Regions from separate parts of the Neobacillus sp. BF23-41 genome, predicted to be linked through region 1. Evidence: predicted binding sites of a transcription regulator. Region 1 holds the regulator's gene; the other holds the start of a gene.
What was found. The regulator CtsR, encoded in region 1, represses protease genes until heat stress. The targets are predictions, from matches to a motif close to ATGGTCAATAAAGGTCAAACA.
Positions count from the first base shown of each region.

Region 1 (14,452 bases):
GAAATGGTTGTTTTTTTGTGTTTTTGAAGATTTGTGTGTGGGTGATCAGTAAATGATAATTGTGCCCATGGAAGAGAAAAAGAGCCTGTACCGGTCACAAAAAAGAATAATTGTGCCCGTAGAAGAGGAAAAGAGCCTGGACCGGTCACAAAAAAGAGTAATTGTGCCCATGGAAGAGAAAAAGAGCTTGGACCGGTCACAAAAAAGGAATAATTGTGCCCATACAACAGAAAAAAAGCCATGGACGGTAACATAGGAGGACCTAATGTTACAGAAGAAGAGGAAAAAGACCATCGACGGTAACAAAGCAGGGCCGCTCCCAACCCCTCTGAAAGCTATTCATAGCCAGCACAAGTCAAAAGCAACCAGAAATGGTTGTCTTTTTTGTGTTCTCAATTTCACTCACTCCTACATATTTTAACTAATGTACGTTTCACAATGGCGGGATTTGGAGAAAATCATTAGTAGTGAATCATTGCATCTACATAAAAAATTCAGTATAATTTAGTCAAATATAGTCAAAGTCAGAGAATGGGGGTGGGAAGATGAGAAACATCTCTGATATTATTGAAAAATATCTTAAACAAGTATTGGAATTAAGTGAAAAGGATCTTGTTGAAATTAAACGAAGTGAAATCGCTGATAAATTTCAATGTGTACCATCTCAAATAAATTATGTGATCAATACCCGTTTTACAATTGAAAGAGGATATATTGTGGAGAGTAAACGGGGCGGTGGTGGGTATATAAGGATTATGAAGGTTCAATCCCATGACTTGGCCCATTTAATTGATCAATTGCTCTCACTTATCCAAGGCAGGGTTAGTCAAACAAGTGCAGAGGACGTCATTTTAAGGCTCGTCCAAGAAGAAATTATTTCACAGCGGGAAGCGAAAATTATGTTAAGTGTAATCGATCGTTCCGTTCTTTATATTGATCTTCCATACCGAGATGAATTAAGAGCAAGAATGCTAAAAGCGATGTTAACATCTTTAAAATATAAATAAATTTTTTTCTGAGTAAGAGGTGAAAGTATGATTTGCCAAGAATGTAATCAAAGACCTGCAGCTCTTCATTTTACAAAAATCATTAATGGTGAAAAGACTGAAGTGCATCTTTGTGAAAAGTGTGCTCAGGAAAAGGGAGAAATGTTCATTTTCAATGGGGAATCTGGTTTTGCTTTTAATAATTTATTAGCAGGATTATTAAATATTGATCCGAACTTTCAAAAGCCAAGCCAAAGTCCCTTTCACCAAGAGGAAATTCTTCAATGCGATTCTTGTTCAATGACCTTTCCACAGTTTTTAAAGGTAGGCCGCTTTGGATGTTCCCATTGTTACGAAGCGTTTAAAGAACAACTTATACCAGTTTTAAGACGACTTCATAGCGGGAACTGGACACATAATGGGAAAATACCGAAGAGAATTGGCGGAGGAATCCATCTTCGTAAACAAATTGAAGAATTGAAAAGTAATCTAAAGGATTCAATCCACAATGAAGAATTTGAAAAGGCAGCAGAGATTCGTGATGAAATACGAAAGTTAGAGAAAAATTTAACAGCCAGCCACGAGGGAGGGGAATAACATGTCGCTTGAACGATTTCTAAATCAAGCTGTCAGCTCCTGGATGAGTGCGGAGGGACCGGATTCAGATATTGTCCTTAGCTCCCGGATTCGTTTGGCTCGTAACTTTGATGCTTATAAATTTCCAACCCTTTTTTCACATGAAGAAGCAAAATTGATTATTGAAAATATGGAAGAAATTTTAAAACAGTCTCCTATTCAAAAGTTTGGCCAAATGGAATTGTTGAAAATTGAAGAATTACAGCCGCTCCAAAAAAGGGTATTAGTTGAAAAACATATAATAAGCCCTCATCTAGCTGAAGATTCACCATATGGGGCAGTTCTATTAACCGAAAATGAAGAAGTTAGTATTATGATTAATGAAGAGGATCATATTCGGATTCAATGCTTGTATCCAGGTTTGCAATTATCTGAAGCGTTGGATGCTGCGAATGAAATCGATGATTGGCTTGAAAGTAATATTCAATACGCATTTGATGAAAAACACGGCTATTTAACCAGTTGTCCTACTAACGTTGGTACAGGTCTACGTGCTTCGGTCATGATGCACTTGCCAGGGTTAATGTTAACACAGCAAATTAATAAAATTATTCCTGCAATTCACCAATTAGGTCTTGTTGTTAGAGGAATTTATGGTGAAGGTAGCGAAGCATTAGGTAATATATTTCAAATTTCTAATCAAATCACACTTGGTAAATCAGAAGAGGACATTGGCCGTGACCTAAAAGGGGTTGTAAGTCAACTCATTTCACAAGAAAGGTCGGCCCGTGAAGCATTACGAAAAACTTCGAACATACAATTAGAAGACAGGGTATTCAGATCATTAGGTGTGTTATCTAATAGCCGAATTATTGAATCGAAAGAAGCAGCTAGATGTTTATCCGATGTTCGGCTTGGAATAGATATGGGTTATATTGATAAAATGCCTAAGACAATCTTAAATGAATTAATGATACTGACCCAGCCAGGATTCTTACAGCAATATGCTGGGGGTTCATTAAGACCACATGAAAGAGACATCAGACGGGCAGCATTAATTAGGGAACGAATAAAAATGGAGCAAGAAAAATAGGTGGGGAGGAAGAGAATATGATGTTCGGCCGTTTTACTGAAAGAGCGCAGAAAGTACTAGCTTTAGCACAAGAGGAAGCGATTCGTCTTGGCCATAACAATATTGGGACAGAGCACATTTTATTGGGGTTAACTCGGGAAGGTGAAGGGATTGCTGCGAAAGCCCTTTATGGACTTGGGCTAGGTTCTGAAAAAATCCAAAAAGAAGTAGAAAATTTAATTGGCAAGGGACAGGATGCTTCTCAAACCATTCACTATACTCCAAGAGCTAAAAAGGTCATTGAATTATCGATGGATGAAGCACGAAAATTAGGACATTCCTATGTAGGGACCGAGCATATTCTCCTTGGCTTAATCCGAGAAGGAGAAGGGGTTGCTGCCCGAGTACTTAATAATTTGGGAGTTAGTTTAAATAAGGCAAGACAGCAAGTTCTTCAACTATTAGGAAGTAATGAGTCTGGTGGGCATCAAGGCGGGGCATCAGCAAGTGCTAATACGCCGACGCTAGATAGCCTTGCACGGGATCTAACGTCAATTGCCCGCGAAGGAAGCTTGGATCCTGTTATTGGACGCGGTAAGGAAATTCAACGTGTGATTGAAGTGTTAAGCCGTCGGACAAAAAATAATCCGGTATTAATTGGAGAGCCTGGTGTAGGTAAAACAGCCATTGCAGAAGGACTCGCCCAACAAATTGTCAATAACGAAGTTCCTGAAATATTGCGTGATAAACGCGTTATGACGCTAGATATGGGGACAGTCGTTGCAGGGACAAAATACCGCGGTGAATTTGAAGATCGTTTGAAGAAAGTCATGGATGAAATTCGCCAAGCAGGAAATATTATTCTTTTCATTGATGAGTTGCATACATTGATTGGTGCGGGTGGTGCAGAAGGGGCTATTGATGCTTCCAATATCTTAAAACCATCGCTTGCTCGTGGAGAACTCCAATGTATTGGAGCAACCACACTGGATGAATATCGCAAATATATCGAAAAAGATGCAGCTCTAGAACGACGATTCCAGCCAATTCGTGTCGATGAACCAACAGCGGAAGAATCGATTCAGATTTTAGAAGGGTTACGTGATCGCTATGAAGCCCATCACCGTGTCTCCATTACAGATGAAGCGATTAAGGCAGCTGTTAAACTATCAGACCGCTATATCTCTGATCGCTTCCTGCCAGATAAAGCGATTGATCTAATCGATGAAGCTGGGTCCAAAGTACGGCTTCGTTCCTTTACCACTCCACCTAATTTAAAGGAATTAGAAGTGAAGCTTGAGGAAGTACGAAAAGAAAAGGATTCTGCAGTCCAAAGTCAAGAATTTGAAAAAGCGGCTTCTTTACGGGATACGGAGCAGCGTTTGCGTGAACAACTAGAGGAAACAAAGAAGAACTGGAAAGAAAAGCAAGGGAAAGAAAACAATGAAGTAACAGTTGAAGATATTGCAAGTGTTGTTTCAAGCTGGACCGGTGTCCCTGTTTCCAAGCTAGCTCAAACAGAGATGACGAAGCTGCTTAATTTAGAGGAAGTTCTCCATTCTCGTGTCATTGGCCAGGAGGAGGCTGTTAAGGCAGTATCTAAGGCTGTCCGTCGTGCCAGAGCAGGATTAAAAGATCCAAAACGGCCAATTGGCTCCTTCGTTTTCTTAGGACCGACTGGTGTAGGGAAAACAGAATTAGCCCGTGCCCTTGCTGAAGCCATGTTTGGTGACGAGGATGCGATGATTCGGATTGACATGTCCGAGTATATGGAGAAGCATTCTACCTCTCGTCTTGTTGGTTCACCGCCAGGATATGTCGGCTATGAGGAAGGCGGACAATTAACAGAGAAGGTTCGAAGAAAGCCATATTCCGTTGTTTTGCTTGATGAAATTGAAAAGGCACATCCAGATGTATTTAATATCCTTTTGCAGGTTCTGGAAGATGGCCGTTTGACTGATTCAAAAGGAAGAACAGTAGATTTCCGTAATACCGTCTTGATTATGACATCCAATGTTGGTGCTGAAGCATTAAAACGGAACAAGTATGTCGGCTTTAATATTCAGGATGGCGAACAGGATTATAAAGACATGAAGGGGAAAGTAATGGGCGAATTAAAGAAAGCCTTCCGCCCTGAATTCTTGAACCGTATTGATGAAATTATTGTTTTCCATGCGTTGGAGAGAAAGCATCTTGAAGAGATTGTAACTTTACTTTCAGAGCAGTTAATTAAACGCTTAAAAGAGCAAAATATTTCTTTAGAATTAACTTTAGCAGCAAAGGAAAAAATTTCTCAGGAAGGTTATGACCCTGAGTATGGGGCAAGACCATTGCGCCGTGCGATTCAAAAGCATATTGAAGACCGACTTTCAGAAGAACTATTAAAAGGAACATTGTTAACAGGTCAGCATGCGGTGATCGATGTTGATAATGGAGAATTTATTGTTCGAATGGAAGAGAAAACAAGTTTGGTAAAGTAGAAATGTAATCAATTAGTGTTGCTATACCATGAGAGGTACACGTTAATAAAGCTAAACCGTGTACCTCTTTTTTTAATTGTTTGTAATGTTTCAACGAGAGGATCGAAGTAGAATGGCAAAACGTAAGACAAAGTTTATGTGTCAGGAGTGCGGGTATGAATCTCCAAAGTGGATGGGGAAATGCCCTGGCTGCGGTGAATGGAATAAGATGGTCGAGGAAGTTGAAGTAACTGGTGCAACAAGAAGAGGGGCATTCGCCCATTCCCAAGGCGGTTCAGGGCTGTTATCCAAACCAATGCCGATCAATTCCATTGAAATGGAGAATGAACCAAGGATTCAAACGGACTTAAATGAATTAAACCGGGTACTTGGCGGGGGTGTGGTCAAGGGATCCTTAGTGCTGATTGGCGGAGACCCTGGAATCGGTAAATCAACGCTTCTGTTACAGGTATCATCGCAATTAGCAAATAAAGGAAATAAGGTTTTATACATATCTGGTGAGGAATCATTACGGCAAACAAAGCTTCGTGCGGAGCGATTAGGAATATCCTCTGAAAATCTCCTCGTATACTCTGAAACGAATCTTGAGGAAATTAACCGGACCATCGATAGTACAAATCCAAGCTTTGTCATCATTGATTCTATCCAAACGGTATTTCACCCAGATGTAACAAGCGCGCCTGGGAGTGTCTCACAGGTGCGTGAGTGTACCTCGGAATTAATGAGAATTGGGAAAACCAAAGGGATTGCGATCTTTATTGTTGGACACGTAACCAAAGAAGGATCGATAGCCGGCCCTAGGCTGTTAGAGCATATGGTGGATACCGTCCTCTATTTTGAAGGAGAAAGACATCATACCTATCGGATTTTACGGGCAGTTAAAAACCGTTTTGGTTCAACCAATGAAATGGGAATCTTTGAAATGAAAGAATTCGGTCTTGAAGAAGTGGCAAATCCCTCCGAGATATTTTTAGAAGAGCGTTCACGAGGTGCTGCTGGCTCAACGGTGGTCGCATCGATGGAAGGGACAAGGCCGGTCCTCGTTGAAATTCAAGCGTTAATTTCCCCCACTAGCTTTGGGAACCCAAGAAGAATGGCAACGGGAATTGATCATAACCGTGTGCCACTTTTGATGGCTGTTTTAGAAAAGCGAGTTGGGATGCTCCTTCAGAATCAGGATGCTTACCTAAAAGTTGCTGGAGGCGTAAAATTAGATGAACCAGCAATTGATTTAGCCGTTGCTGTCAGTATTGCGTCAAGCTTTAGAGATAAACCAACAAGACCAACCGATTGTATTATCGGAGAAGTCGGGTTAACCGGTGAAGTAAGAAGGGTTTCAAGGATTGAGCAGCGTGTCCAGGAAGCGGCCAAGCTAGGATTTGAGCGAGTCATTCTCCCTGCTAATAATCTTAGCGGCTGGAAGGGCCCAAACGGAGTTGAACTCATTGGTGTGAAGTCAGTGAGCGAAGCATTAAAAGCAGCGTTAGGAGTGTAGCAGATGGAGAGTAAAAAGCTTGGTGAGCATACCGTAAGTGAAGTTTTACAGTTCCTTGCACCTGGTACACCCATTCGCGAGGGAATCGACAATGTGCTCCGTGCGAACACAGGCGGGCTTATTGTCATTGGTTTTAACGAAAAGGTAAAAAGTATCGTTGACGGCGGCTTTGAAATCAATTGCCCATTTTCGCCCAGCTTTTTATATGAATTAGCGAAAATGGACGGGGCCATTATCCTCAATGAATTAGGAAATAAAATTCTTTTTGCCAATGCCCAGTTAGCCCCTGATTCCGATATACCTTCTTCTGAAACTGGGATGCGGCACCGCACAGCAGAAAGGGTAGCGAAACAAACAAAAGCCCTAGTGATTGCCATTTCCCAAAGAAGAAATGTCATTACCCTGTATCAAGGGAATTTTCGCTATGCATTAAAAGATATTGCGGTAATTTTAACAAAAGCCAATCAAGCCATTCAGACGCTTGAGAAGTATAAAACCGTTTTGGAACAAAGTATCAGCAATTTGAGTATCCTAGAGTTCGAGGAATCCGTAACCTATAACGATTTTTTACTTGTTCTCCATCGTTTTGAAATGGTCTTAAAGATTAAGAATGAACTTCTAACCTATTTACATGAGTTAGGAACAGAAGGTCGTCTCATTCGTTTACAATTGAATGAAATATTAACAGATCTCGAAGACGAGACCATGCTCATTATTAAAGATTATGCCTTCGACAGAGACATCAAGGCCAGAGAAGTGATTGGACGGATGCAGGCCATGGCTACGAGCGGTACCATTGAGGATATGGTCTTATTAAAATTGATGGGATACCTTGGCTATGTGCACCTTGATGAGAATAAAAGTCCGCGCGGCTACAGAATTCTTAATAAAATTCCAAGACTTCCATCCATCATTATTGAAAATCTCATCAGCAGTTTTGGTGAGCTTTCAAAAATAATAACCGCAACAGTGGAAGAACTTGATGATGTGGAAGGAATCGGGGAAGTTCGTGCCAAAAAGATTAAGGAAGGCTTTAAATTGATCAAAGAGCGGTTATACACCGATCGCCATCTATAAAAGCAATTATATCTAGGTTCCTAAAAGTTAAAAAAATCCAATTGTTTGACAGAAAAATTTTCCAATGCTACCCTAGGGGAGAATCTTCAACCTATTAATTTTCACTAACAAATTAAATTTAATACGTTTTTGTAATCGAAAAATAATCTGTAAATTAAGGTTTCATTTCCATGAATATGTTTATAATGAATAGAGGAGGTGAAGGAATGTTAAAACGTATTGTGCAGGCTTGCTTCCTCATTATAGGTGGTACGCTTGGTATTTTGTTATTACCGGAATTGTTCAATTTACTTCATATCAATGACATTCCCTTAATTAACAACTCGTATATCACTGCTATTATAGGTGCTATTATTTTTTATCTTATTACCTTTTGGGCAGTAGATTATGTTTTTAACTTTATTAAATGGGCTGAAGATTCTTTAGTGAAAGTTCCTGTAACAGATGTCCTTTTTGGTAGTGTAGGTCTATTCTTTGGATTGTTGGTTGCGTTTTTAATCGGCTTTGCCCTGAATGCCGTGCAAGTCCCAATATTAAATGCTGTGGCTCCGATATTACTGACCATTTTGTTTGGTTATCTCGGCTTTCAGGTGGGCTTCAAGAAGAGAGATGAATTATTAGGTCTTTTTGGAAACCGCGGTAACAAGAAAAAAACCAGTGACGAAGAGAATGATAAGGAAGTTAATCATCCTTTAAAAATATTAGATACGAGCGTTATTATTGATGGGCGCGTTGCTGATATTTGTCAGACCGGATTTTTAGAAGGAACGATTGTTATTCCACAGTTCGTCCTTGAGGAATTACAGCATATTGCCGATTCTTCCGATGTGTTGAAACGAAATCGCGGCCGCAGAGGCTTGGATATATTAAACCGAATTCAAAAGGAACTCGCTATAAAGGTAGAAATTTATGAGGGCGATTTTGAAGAAATTAGTGAAGTGGACTCAAAGCTCGTTAAATTAGCTAAAATAACCAATGGCATCTTGGTCACGAATGATTTTAATCTGAATAAAGTCTGTGAATTGCAAAATGTATCTGTGTTAAATATCAATGATTTAGCAAATGCCGTCAAGCCTGTTGTCCTTCCTGGTGAGGAATTAACCGTTCAAGTCATTAAGGATGGAAAAGAATATCATCAGGGCGTTGCTTATTTAGATGACGGAACGATGATTGTGGTCGAGGAAGGTAGAGAGTATATCGGGAAAAGAATCGAGGTTCTCGTAACGAGTGTTCTCCAGACATCGGCAGGACGAATGATATTTGCCAAGCCCAAATTATTAGAAAAAGCACTGTAGCTTAAAAAGCGGAAGCGCCTTGCTCAGGGGCTTATGACCTCGAGCCCCTAGGCGCTCCTCAGAAAAGCTAACGCTTTTCTTTCGTTCGAGGCTTCGCTCCGAAGCATAATCTTATGGAGCTAGATTAGATATTAGATAGAGTGGGGTAATGATATGACCTACCAAGTCATTCTCCCGGCAGCGGGCCAGGGAAAAAGAATGGGAGCAGGGAAAAATAAGCTTTTATTGGAACTTAACGGTATTCCTGTGCTAATCCATACATTAAGGGTGTTTGAACAGGATGAAGCTTGCAGCGGGATTATTTTAGCGATTCACCCACAGGATAAACCAGAATTTCAAGTGTTACTCGATCGGTATCATGTGACGAAGGTAAACAACTTAGTACCGGGTGGAAATGAACGTCAAGATAGTATTTATAATGCACTTAAATCAGTCGAAACCGACGGGATTATTCTTGTGCATGATGCGGCACGTCCTTTTATCTTAAAAGAACATATCCACCGTTTAATGGAAATGGCTGAAGAAACAGGTGCAGCTATTTTGGGAGTGCCGGCAAAAGACACCATGAAAAAGATAAATGATGGTGTGGTCGTTGAAACTGTCGAACGTTCAAGCTTGTGGGCTGTTCAAACCCCACAAGCTTTTCGCATTTTGCTGCTTAAGGAAGCGTACGAAAAGGCCCAAAAGGATCACTTTCTGGGTACCGATGACGCTAGTTTGGTTGAGCGGCTTCACTATCCTGTTGCGGTGGTAGAAGGCGATTACGATAATATAAAACTAACCACACCAGAAGACTTGTTCTTTGCTGAAGCGATATTGAAAAAAAGGGGTTTTTAATGATGTTTCGAATTGGTCAGGGCTTTGATGTCCATCAATTAACAGAAGGGCGCCCGCTAATCATTGGTGGGATTACAATCCCTTATGAAAGGGGGTTGCTAGGTCATTCAGATGCTGATGTGTTATTACATACGGTTTCCGATGCCTGCCTTGGTGCGATTGGGGAAGGCGATATTGGCAAACACTTTCCGGATACCGATCCAAATTTTAAAGATGCTGACTCCGCGAAGCTGATGGAGCATGTATGGCAATTGGTGAAAAATAAAGGGTACGAGCTTGTGAATGCCGATTGTACAATTATTGCTCAACAGCCAAAAATGGCACCCTATATTGAGCAAATGCGCGGTAGGATTGCGGAATTACTAGAGGCAGCACCTGAACAAGTCAATGTAAAGGCGACAACAACAGAAAAGCTAGGCTTCACTGGCAGAGGGGAAGGCATTGCCTCCCAGGTGGTTGTATTGTTAAAAAAGGTTAACAATTAACCTTTTACAGTGAAGGGCACAATGATACAATGAATCAGATAAAAACATATGGTAAAGCTGTCTAGCTCCAGCTCCTAGGGGCTTTTGCTTTTCGAGAATGGAGGCATTATAGTTATGTCAAACGAAGTTCGTGTAAGATATGCTCCAAGTCCAACGGGACATTTACATATTGGAAACGCCCGTACTGCATTATTTAATTATTTATTTGCACGCCATCATGGCGGGAAATTTATTATCCGAATTGAAGATACCGATAAAAAGCGGAATATTGAAGGCGGAGAAGAAAGCCAGTTAAAATATTTAAAATGGCTTGGGATGGATTGGGACGAGAGTGTCGACGTTGGCGGCGAATATGGTCCCTATCGCCAATCTGAGCGTAATGATCTTTATGAAACCTACTACAACCAATTATTAGCAAATGGCCATGCCTATAAATGTTATTGTACAGAAGCTGAGATTGAAGCAGAGCGGGAAGCCCAGAGTGAAAGAGGGGAAACACCTCATTATTCTGGTAAATGCCGCCATTTAACCGATGAACAACGCCATCAATTTGAAAGTGAAGGCCGTCAGCCAAGCATCCGCATCCTCGTACCTGAAGGGAAAACCTATACGTTTGATGATATGGTCAAAGGCAGCGTTTCGTTTGAATCGGAAGGGATGGGTGATTGGGTCATCATTAAAAAGGATGGCACCCCAACCTATAACTTTGCTGTAACGATTGATGATTATTTAATGAAAATCTCTCATGTGCTCCGTGGCGATGATCATATTTCTAACACGCCAAAGCAATTGATGGTCTATGAAGCATTAGGCTGGGAGCCGCCAATTTTTGGACACATGACTTTGATTGTCAATGAAAGCCGCAAAAAGTTAAGTAAGCGTGATGAGTCCATCATTCAGTTTATTGAACAATATGAAGAATTGGGTTATATTCCAGAAGCATTATTTAACTTTATCACACTACTCGGCTGGTCGCCGGCAGGTGAAGAAGAAATTTACTCTAAGAACGAGTTTATTGAAATATTTGATGCGAATCGCCTTTCCAAATCCCCAGCATTATTTGATAAGCAAAAGCTGTTGTGGATGAATAACCAATATATGAAAAAAATTGAGATGAACCGTGTAGTTGATCTGGCTATGCCTCACTTAATTAAGGCAGGCCGAATAAGTGAAAGCATGACAGATGAACAGTATCAATGGCTCCAAGGACTTGTAGCTCTTTTACAGGAAAAAATGAGCTTTGGTGCTGAAATCGTGGAATTATCAGATATGTTCTTTCAAGAGGATGCCATCTATGAAGAAGATGCGAAGGAAATTTTAGCAGCAGAAACAGTCCCAGAGGTGTTAAGGGCATTTTTACATGAACTTGACCAACTGGAAAATTTCCGCGCTGATGGTATAAAGGCAGCCATGAAGGCAGTTCAAAAGTCGACCGGTCAAAAGGGGAAAAATCTATTTATGCCAATTCGTGCGGCGGTAACAGGTCAAACACATGGACCAGACCTGCCAATGGCAATTGAACTCTTAGGTAAAGATAAGGTTCAAACGAGAATTAATAAAATTATTAGTTAACATTGGGGAAGAAATGTAATATAGTAGAGTAAACAATTATATAGTTACTAAAGTGTAGAAGAGGATAAGTAAAAAAAGGATGCTTTAAAGAGAAAACCATCACCGGCTGAAAGTGGTTTAAGCCTCTCGTTTTTTGAAATGCACCTCTGAGCCCTGTTTCGAAAAGAGTCAACTTCTAGTAGAAATGGGCGGAACCTATCCGTTAACAGGTAGAGTGAGACCCATATTAAGCTTTCCGTTACCAAAACGAGCTTTTCGGTCTAATCAGAGTGGAACCGCGCATAAGCGTCTCTGTCGTTAAGACAGAGGCGCTTTTTTGTTTACCAAACAATAGGGGGAGAATGGAAATGTTCAAGAAGTTGAGGGAGGACGTTGAGGTTGTTTTTGAACAAGATCCTGCAGCAAGAAGTCATTTAGAAGTCATCTTGACGTATTCAGGCTTGCATGCCATTTGGTCACATCGATTCGCGCATGCACTCTTTAATCGGAAATTCTATTTTCTAGCCAGGGTTATTTCGCAAGTAAGCCGGTTTTTTACCGGAATTGAAATTCATCCTGGGGCAAAAATAGGCAGAAGATTTTTTATTGACCATGGTATGGGCGTTGTTATAGGGGAAACGTGTGAAATTGGGGATAATGTAACTATATATCAAGGGGTAACACTTGGTGGAACGGGTAAAGAGAAAGGAAAGCGGCATCCGACGATTAAGGATAATGTCCTGATTGCCACAGGTGCAAAGGTGCTTGGTTCGATAACCGTTGGAGAAAATTCCAAAATTGGCGGCGGCTCGGTTGTATTGATAGAAGTACCGCCTAACTCAACGGTAGTTGGAATTCCAGGCAGAGTGGTGATCCAGGATGGAAGAAGAATTACAAGAGATTTGAACCACTGTGACTTACCAGACCCTGTAGCAGACCGCTTAAGGGAAATGCAAAATGATCTGGATAAATTAATGCACGAACTCGAAGAATTAAAAGGAGAAAGGATACAAGTCAATGGCCATTCAACTTTATAATACACTAACGCGCAATAAGGAAACGTTCGTACCGCTCGAAGAAGGAAAAGTCAAAATGTATGTTTGCGGTCCGACGGTCTATAATTATATTCATATCGGTAATGCACGTCCGGCAATCGTCTTTGATACCGTTCGGCGCTATTTGGAATATCGCGGCTATGATGTTCAATATGTTTCTAATTTTACCGATGTCGATGACAAATTGATTCGTGCTGCCAATCAATTAGGAGAAAGTGTTCCGGCGATTGCGGACCGATTTATCAATGCTTATTTTGAAGATGTGACGGCATTAGGCTGCCAAAAGGCAGATGTTCATCCGCGGGTAATGGAAAACATGGACATTATCATTGATTTTATTAATCAATTAGTCGAAAAAGGGTACGCTTATGAATCTGCAGGGGATGTTTATTTCCGGACAAGAAAATTCGATGAATATGGTAAGCTATCGCATCAATCCATTGATGACCTCCAGATAGGTGCAAGAATTGAAGTCGGCGATAGGAAACAAGACGACTTAGACTTTGCCCTATGGAAAGCGGCCAAGGAAGGCGAAATCTTCTGGGAGAGTCCGTGGGGACTTGGCCGGCCGGGCTGGCATATCGAGTGCTCGGCAATGGCGAAAAAGTATCTTGGCGAAACCATTGATATTCATGCCGGTGGACAGGATTTGACCTTCCCGCATCATGAAAATGAAATTGCCCAGTCAGAAGCACTGTCCGGAAAATTATTTTCTCGTTACTGGATGCATAATGGCTATATCAATATTGATAATGAAAAAATGTCTAAATCATTAGGAAATTTCGTCCTTGTTCATGACATTATTAAAAAACATAATCCGCAAGTGTTACGGTTTTTTATGTTATCCGTTCATTACCGCAATCCGATTAATTACAGCGAGGAATTACTGGAGAGTACGAGAGCAGCATTTGAACGCATAACCACCTCTTATCAAAACTTAAAGCATCGGAAAGAAGCGAGTACTGACTTAACAGGTTCGAATCAAGTATGGCTTGAAGGTATTGCAAAAAGGCAAGAAGAATTTATTGAGGCAATGGATGATGATTTCAATACAGCTAAAGCTATTTCCGTTTTATTCGACCTTTCAAAACTGGCTAATTATTATCTTTTAGAAAAAAATACAGCTGTAGAAGTCATTGATTCCTTTACAAAACAATTTGAAAAGTTATTCCATGTCTTAGGGCTGACATTTGAAAAAGAAGAAATGCTCGATGAAGAAATCGATGCGCTGATTGAAAAGCGAATCCAAGCTCGAAAAGACCGTAATTTCCAATTGTCTGACCAAATAAGAGATCAGCTAAAGGAAATGAATATTATTTTAGAAGATACACCGCAGGGTACAAGGTGGAAAAGAGGCTAATTCATGCTTGAATATGAAAATACAGTGGATGTTAAACAATTGAATAGTCTCGCTCTTGCCTACATGGGTGACGCGATTTATGAAACCTATGTAAGGCGCCACCTTCTCTACAGCGGTAAGGTAAGACCGAATCAGTTACACCGCACCGGGACCACTTACGTGTCGGCAAAGGCACAAAGCCAA
Region 1 covers NZ_JBGBPR010000024.1:58,675-73,126, reverse strand. The annotation lists gene AB7942_RS24850 (hypothetical protein) at 53-256, shown strand; gene AB7942_RS24845 (CtsR family transcriptional regulator) at 546-1,007, shown strand; gene mcsA (protein-arginine kinase activator protein McsA) at 1,035-1,583, shown strand; gene mcsB (protein-arginine kinase McsB) at 1,585-2,655, shown strand; gene clpC (ATP-dependent protease ATP-binding subunit ClpC) at 2,673-5,114, shown strand; gene radA (DNA repair protein RadA) at 5,227-6,609, shown strand; gene disA (DNA integrity scanning diadenylate cyclase DisA) at 6,613-7,686, shown strand; gene AB7942_RS24815 (PIN/TRAM domain-containing protein) at 7,893-8,981, shown strand; gene ispD (2-C-methyl-D-erythritol 4-phosphate cytidylyltransferase) at 9,135-9,818, shown strand; gene ispF (2-C-methyl-D-erythritol 2,4-cyclodiphosphate synthase) at 9,821-10,303, shown strand; gene gltX (glutamate--tRNA ligase) at 10,418-11,875, shown strand; T-box leader at 11,922-12,171, shown strand; gene cysE (serine O-acetyltransferase) at 12,223-12,891, shown strand; gene cysS (cysteine--tRNA ligase) at 12,872-14,269, shown strand; gene AB7942_RS24785 (Mini-ribonuclease 3) at 14,273-14,452, shown strand, end outside.

Region 2 (6,250 bases), on a different contig from region 1:
ATATGGCCAAGCTGTTGTTTTTTTTCAGGAAGAATGAAAGTAGGGTTTATTTCTGAATTACTGATTATTTGAGGATACACTTTAGATTGGTTATACGATTTCCCCCCTGACAGGACATGAATAATTTTAACTGGACATCCAAATTGAAGATTTATTTTATCATCCATACTAAAAATATGGTTTTCGAGTACTTGTCGGTCCATTTGATGCGCTGCTACTAATTCCCTCATTAACTTTTTATAAAAGAATTTATGTTCCTTTTCTTGTTCAAGATAGTTTTTCAAGGAAATAATGGGGTTGAGCAGAATAATTGACCGTATCCGCCCTTTCATTTTCTCCATTAAACTTAAGGCAACCAGTGCCCCCATACCTTCGGCTAAGATATGGATTTTGTTATTAAGTATTTCACTTCTTATCACATGCTGGTATAACCTCTCGGCAAGCTCAACTGCATTATTGCTCCCCCAGTTTCGCCCATATAGATTTGAGGAAAAAATGGTATACCCTTTTTCTTTGAGCTGGTTAACAATGGCTAACCTTCCTTCATTTTGTGTCCAAAAGCATTTACTTTCATCGACAAAATGTCTTTCATCTCCAATTATTAAGATCCCAAATCCGGTAGGCTTTTCAGGGTAGTGAATAATATTCCATTGGGTATCCATCTGAAAATTACGATTCTCCATAGATAAATCTCCTTTTACATATTTCCTCACAGTATTGTATGCCGTCTTATTGAAGATGAAAGGGGGGTTAGCCTATTTTTATTAAGCTCATCTGGAAAATCAGTGGCCACCCATTTAAAAATGGAAAATGCTCGGAAAAGCCTGAATGGTATTACTTACCACTGGTGGAAGTTTCACTTTATCATTTCAGAATCATATGATAATATAAATTAAGATGTAAAATAGGTTAGAGGTGAAAAATAGTGCGATTTTTTTGGACCTTTTTCTGGTCATTTCTTTTAGTGCAAATGCTTACATATGTAGTAAGTGCCATGACTGCAGGTGCTAAATATGAATTTATGCCTGCTGCTATTGCTTCAGTTGGGGTAACGATTTTGATTTACATTGCTGCTGCAATAATTCCTAACGAGCCTGCGACAAAACATTAAGAAAAAGGTCATCCTATCAAATGGATGACCTTTTTCTATAGGTATTTAATAAACCGATAAAGTAATTTCACCATCGTTAATATTTATTTTCACTCTTGACTGATCATGTAACTTGCCAGCGATTATTTCACGGGCTAGCTTGGTTTCAATGTTTCTTTGGATAAATCGTTTTAAAGGCCTTGCCCCATAAATTGGATCAAATCCATTTACGGCAATGAATTCTTTTGCTTCCTCATTAATGATTATATCAATTTGTTGATGCTTTAACCGATTTTGAAGTTCTCTCATCATTTTGACAACGATATTCTTAATTTCGTCCAATGAAAGCGGCTTAAAGAGGATCGTTTCATCGATTCGATTTAAAAACTCAGGACGGAAATGTCCCCGTAATTGACTCATCACTTTCTCCCTTACCGCTTCAGAGATTTCAACCTCGGTTTCACTTCGTTCTAGTAAAAAATGTGAGCCAATATTAGAAGTCATAATAATAACTGTATTTTTAAAGTCAACGACACGCCCTTTTGAGTCAGTAATTCTTCCGTCATCAAGCGCTTGTAAGAGAATGTTAAATACCTCAGGATGAGCTTTTTCAATTTCATCCATTAAAACAACAGAATATGGTCTTCTCCTTACTGCTTCCGTCAACTGTCCTCCTTCTTCATAGCCAATATAGCCTGGAGGGGCTCCAATTAGGCGGGAAACAGCATGCTTCTCCATATATTCAGACATATCGATACGTATAATATGTTCCTCACTGTCGAATAAAGACTCGGCCAATGCTTTCGCAAGCTCCGTTTTCCCAACACCAGTCGGTCCTAAAAATAAAAACGATCCAATTGGTCGCTTAGGATCCTTAATTCCAGCACGAGCCCTGAGTACTGCATCTGCCACCAAATTTACTGCCTCATTCTGACCGATGACTCTTTCGTGTAGGATGGATTCCAATTTTAACAGCTTTTCTCTCTCCCCTTCTACTAGTTTAGAAAGAGGTATTCCTGTCCATCTTGATACGATATTGGAGATTTCTTCTCCAGTAACTTCTTCACGAAGTATACGTTCGTCCTTAGCAGTTGCCCTTTCGAGATCCTTTAGCTCTTTTTCTGCTAACGGAATTTGACCATGGCGAAGCTCTGCCGCTCGGTTTAAATCGTATTTATCTTCAGCTTGTTGAAGCTCCCTGCGAAGTTTTTCCAGTTGTTCTCTTTTCTCCTGCAATTTCTGTATACTTTGTTTCTCTTGGAGCCATTTTGCCTTCATTTCATTGGCTGTTTCTTTTAAATCAGCTAGTTCTTTTAGGAGAGCCTCCAGCCTCAACTTACTCCCGTCATCAACCTCTTTACTTAAGGCAGCTTCTTCAATTTCCAATTGCATAACCCTGCGTGTTACTTCATCTAATTCGGTAGGCATTGAATCTATTTCAGTACGTATTAAAGCACAAGCCTCATCGACTAGATCAATTGCTTTATCAGGCAAAAAACGATCGGTGATATAACGATCAGATAATGTAGCAGCAGCAACCAAGGCATGGTCATGAATTTTAACACCGTGATGCACTTCATATCGCTCTTTTAGCCCTCTTAAGATTGAAATGGTATCTTCAACGTTTGGCTCTTGGACCAGTACCTGCTGAAATCTACGTTCAAGCGCTGGATCCTTTTCGATATATTTTCGGTGCTCATCTAGAGTAGTTGCTCCAATACAATGAAGTTCACCACGGGCAAGCATTGGTTTTAACATATTGCCTGCATCCATCGCGCCTTCCGTCTTACCGGCTCCTACTATCGTGTGAATTTCATCAATAAATAACAATATTCGTCCTTCACTTTTTTTGATTTCATTTAGGACTGCTTTCAATCTTTCTTCAAACTCACCTCTAAATTTGGCTCCAGCAATTAGCGCACTCATATCCAATGAGAAAATTGTTTTATCCTTTAGTCCTTCCGGTACATCCTTCCTAACTATCCTTTGTGCCAACCCTTCCACAATAGCGGTTTTCCCTACACCAGGTTCACCGATTAAAACAGGATTATTCTTTGTTTTCCTTGATAATATCCGAATTACATTGCGGATTTCAGAATCACGGCCAATAACTGGATCCATTTTTCCTTCTTTAACCTCAGCAACAAGATCCCGTCCATATTTTTTTAGTGCTTCGTATCCTGCTTCTGGATTTTGTGATGTCACTCTTTGGTTCCCCCTAATTTCTTTAATTGCTTGCAAAACTTTGTCTGGTTGAATTCCAACGTTTTGTAAAAGCCTTCGCATTTCTGAATCCTTCGCGTAGACTGCAGCTAACAGAATATGTTCGACTGATACATACTCATCAGAAAACTTTTTGGCAAACTCCTCGGCACTGACAAAAAGTTTTTGCAGCGTGGCTGTGATATAAAGTTTTCCTTGTTCAACCCCACTTCCTGTAACCTCTGGTTTTTTAGCAAGAGCCTCATTTAGGTTCTTTCTAATTTTTTCGGGAGGGATACCTGACTTTTTTAATATAGAAGAAATGAGACTATCTTCTTGGTCCATTAAACATAAAAACAAATGGGGTTCATCAATCTCTTGATGATTTTTTTTGATAGCTAGCGACTGAGCATCCATTAGCCCCTTTTGTAACCTTTCTGTCATTCGATTCATGTCCATTTTTTATCACACCCTCTTTGACCAATTTTGACCTTTTCTTTTATTATAAAACTTCCTATATAAAAAGTAAATTTTTGCAAATAGGAATAACAGCAAAAATTGCCTACTGACGCCTAGGCGCAGGCAAAAGAAAAAGCCACCCCAAGGATGACCTTTTCCTTATTTATTCATGGTTTCCGCTGATATGTCCAAACACGTTCATCATTCGAAGTTTCAGGAAATGCATCTCCTGCTTTTAGCCTTATTTTTTTGGGATTATTAACATTACTTCCCGTATCTCCAACTTCAATATAAACACCATTATTTGGGGCTTTGCTCCCTGACTTAAACTGACGATTTTGGCCCATTCTTTTTCCCTCCTTTGCTTCACATTCCTTATTATTACCCTTTAACGGGTTGTCATTATTGGAATTTCTTGCAAATTATCTTATGAGTCGACATTATTTCCTAAGAAATACGTAAAGATTAAACAAACTTTTGACGATTGTATGAACTTATCGCACATTTGTTGCTAATTATTCTTTGTTAACAATATAATTATAGTATTATCTAGCAAATTTAACCTTGACTGTCATTTTTTAAAATCAAATGAGCATTGAATTCGTACCTTTAAAGGTGGTTATGAGTATGCAGTCAGTAAAAGAAATGCCGGTAACACTGTCCCATCTTTTAGATACCGTTCACCATATAAAAAAAGTTGAAAAAGGTACCTTTTTATTTCAAGAAGGATCTGTAGCCGATGAATTGTATATTGTTCAAAGTGGCATACTTCAAATCAGCAAGATCATCCCTGATGGAAGAGAACTTACGTTAAGAATGTGCTCGCGTGGTGATTTTGTTGGTGAATTAAACTTATTTTCCCCTTCTTCAAGATATTTATTAAGTGCACGTGTTGTCGAGAGTGGTGAAGTAGCCGTTATTATGAAAGACACGCTTGAAGGAAAACTCTCACAAAATCTGGCACTCTCATTTGAATTCATAAAGTGGATGAGTCAGCAATATCGAAAAACACAAACCAAGTTTCGTGATTTGGTTCTTCATGGAAAAAAAGGGGCTCTTTATTCCACACTTATTCGAATTACCAATAGTTATGGAATTAAAACCAATAAAGGAATATTAATTGAATTACCACTAACCAATCAAGAGTTAGCCAATTTTTGTGGTACATCAAGAGAAGTAGTAAATCGCTTGTTGAGTGATTTACGTAAGGCCGGTATCCTGTCAATAGATAAAGGAACAATTACTATTCATGATTTAGAGTATTTAAAACGGGAAATTGATTGTGAAGATTGTCCAACCGAAATCTGTAAAGTTGATTAGAATTGCTGCTGGCAAACAACTTAAAATAAAGCAAAAAAAATCGGTCATATCGACCGATTTTTTTATTTTAATGGCAATGTTAAAGCTCATTGCTGATTTTGGCACATGTTGATTGGAGCGGAAATCAGCCACGTGTAACATAGCTCTTATTTTAATAAGATTATTTGAATCGCCATGATCGTAAAGAATATAGCTGAATTTATTATTTCGTAAATGCCAATTTGTTTAGGAGATAGTGGTTTCCCATAAAATATCATAGCTCTCAGAAGACTTGGGATAAATGCTATTGCAACGATCCAAAAGCCAACTCCGATCCACACTGCCACTAAAAGAAAATGGTAAATCCATGAAATCCATTTAAATTGGGTATTCTTCTTTTCCCTGATCATTGTTTTGACATAAAAAGTACAACCCACAAAAAACAGGACTGAAGTTACAAAGGTGAAAACAAGTGTCTCTATGTTCATAACACCGTGTCCTAAATAACTGCTTGCTAATCCAGCAACTGAAAAGGCAAAAATAGCAGAGATGTCATTCATAAAAGCACGGTCTTGATTTTTGGAAGTAAAGTAAGCATTTATTATAAAAAACAGAATCATTAGAAGACCAAAATAAAAAATCGTTGGTCTTTCCAAAAGAGGAATAAGTAAAAGTAATAGGGATGGAATCATATATACAAGTGTCCATTTAGTATAAAACTGAGGTTTTTTCTTTTTAAATAAAAGAAGCATCGGATAGGTCGCCAAGTATAATAGGAGCCATCCAAAGAAAAATGGGACATGCTTCCACATAAATCCTCCTTCAATGACACCAAGCCAAAAAGGGATGATTAGCATTGCCCATGCACCATGTTGTTTCGGTAAAAATAACTTCATCATTTTCACTCCTCTTCCTTGACTAACCTAAATATAAGCCAGCAAAGCGGAAAAATAAGTGAAACACATCACATAATTACAGTAAAAAAGAAGGACTCCGCCTTCTTTTTGTGACAAATTTGTTTAGGTTAAAATGGAAGTACAGCAAATCTATATCATCTACTAGGTAACTTCAATCATCTCTAGGTCGGTTATCTGATGAGTGATTGCTGTATTTCCATTAAAGACCCATAATTCTATTTTAACAAACATTATATCCCCTAATTTGAATTGTAGAGTAAATCCATATTTCAAGCTGTGATAA
Region 2 covers NZ_JBGBPR010000001.1:543,619-549,868, forward strand. The annotation lists gene AB7942_RS02590 (lipase family protein) at 1-683, opposite strand, end outside; gene AB7942_RS02595 (YjzD family protein) at 926-1,111, shown strand; gene clpB (ATP-dependent chaperone ClpB) at 1,157-3,751, opposite strand; gene AB7942_RS02605 (YjzC family protein) at 3,919-4,098, opposite strand; gene AB7942_RS02610 (Crp/Fnr family transcriptional regulator) at 4,379-5,071, shown strand; gene AB7942_RS02615 (YwiC-like family protein) at 5,218-5,949, opposite strand.
Region 2: clpB (ATP-dependent chaperone ClpB) is a predicted target of CtsR. The motif match lies at 3,766-3,786, and genes of this name have one in related genera.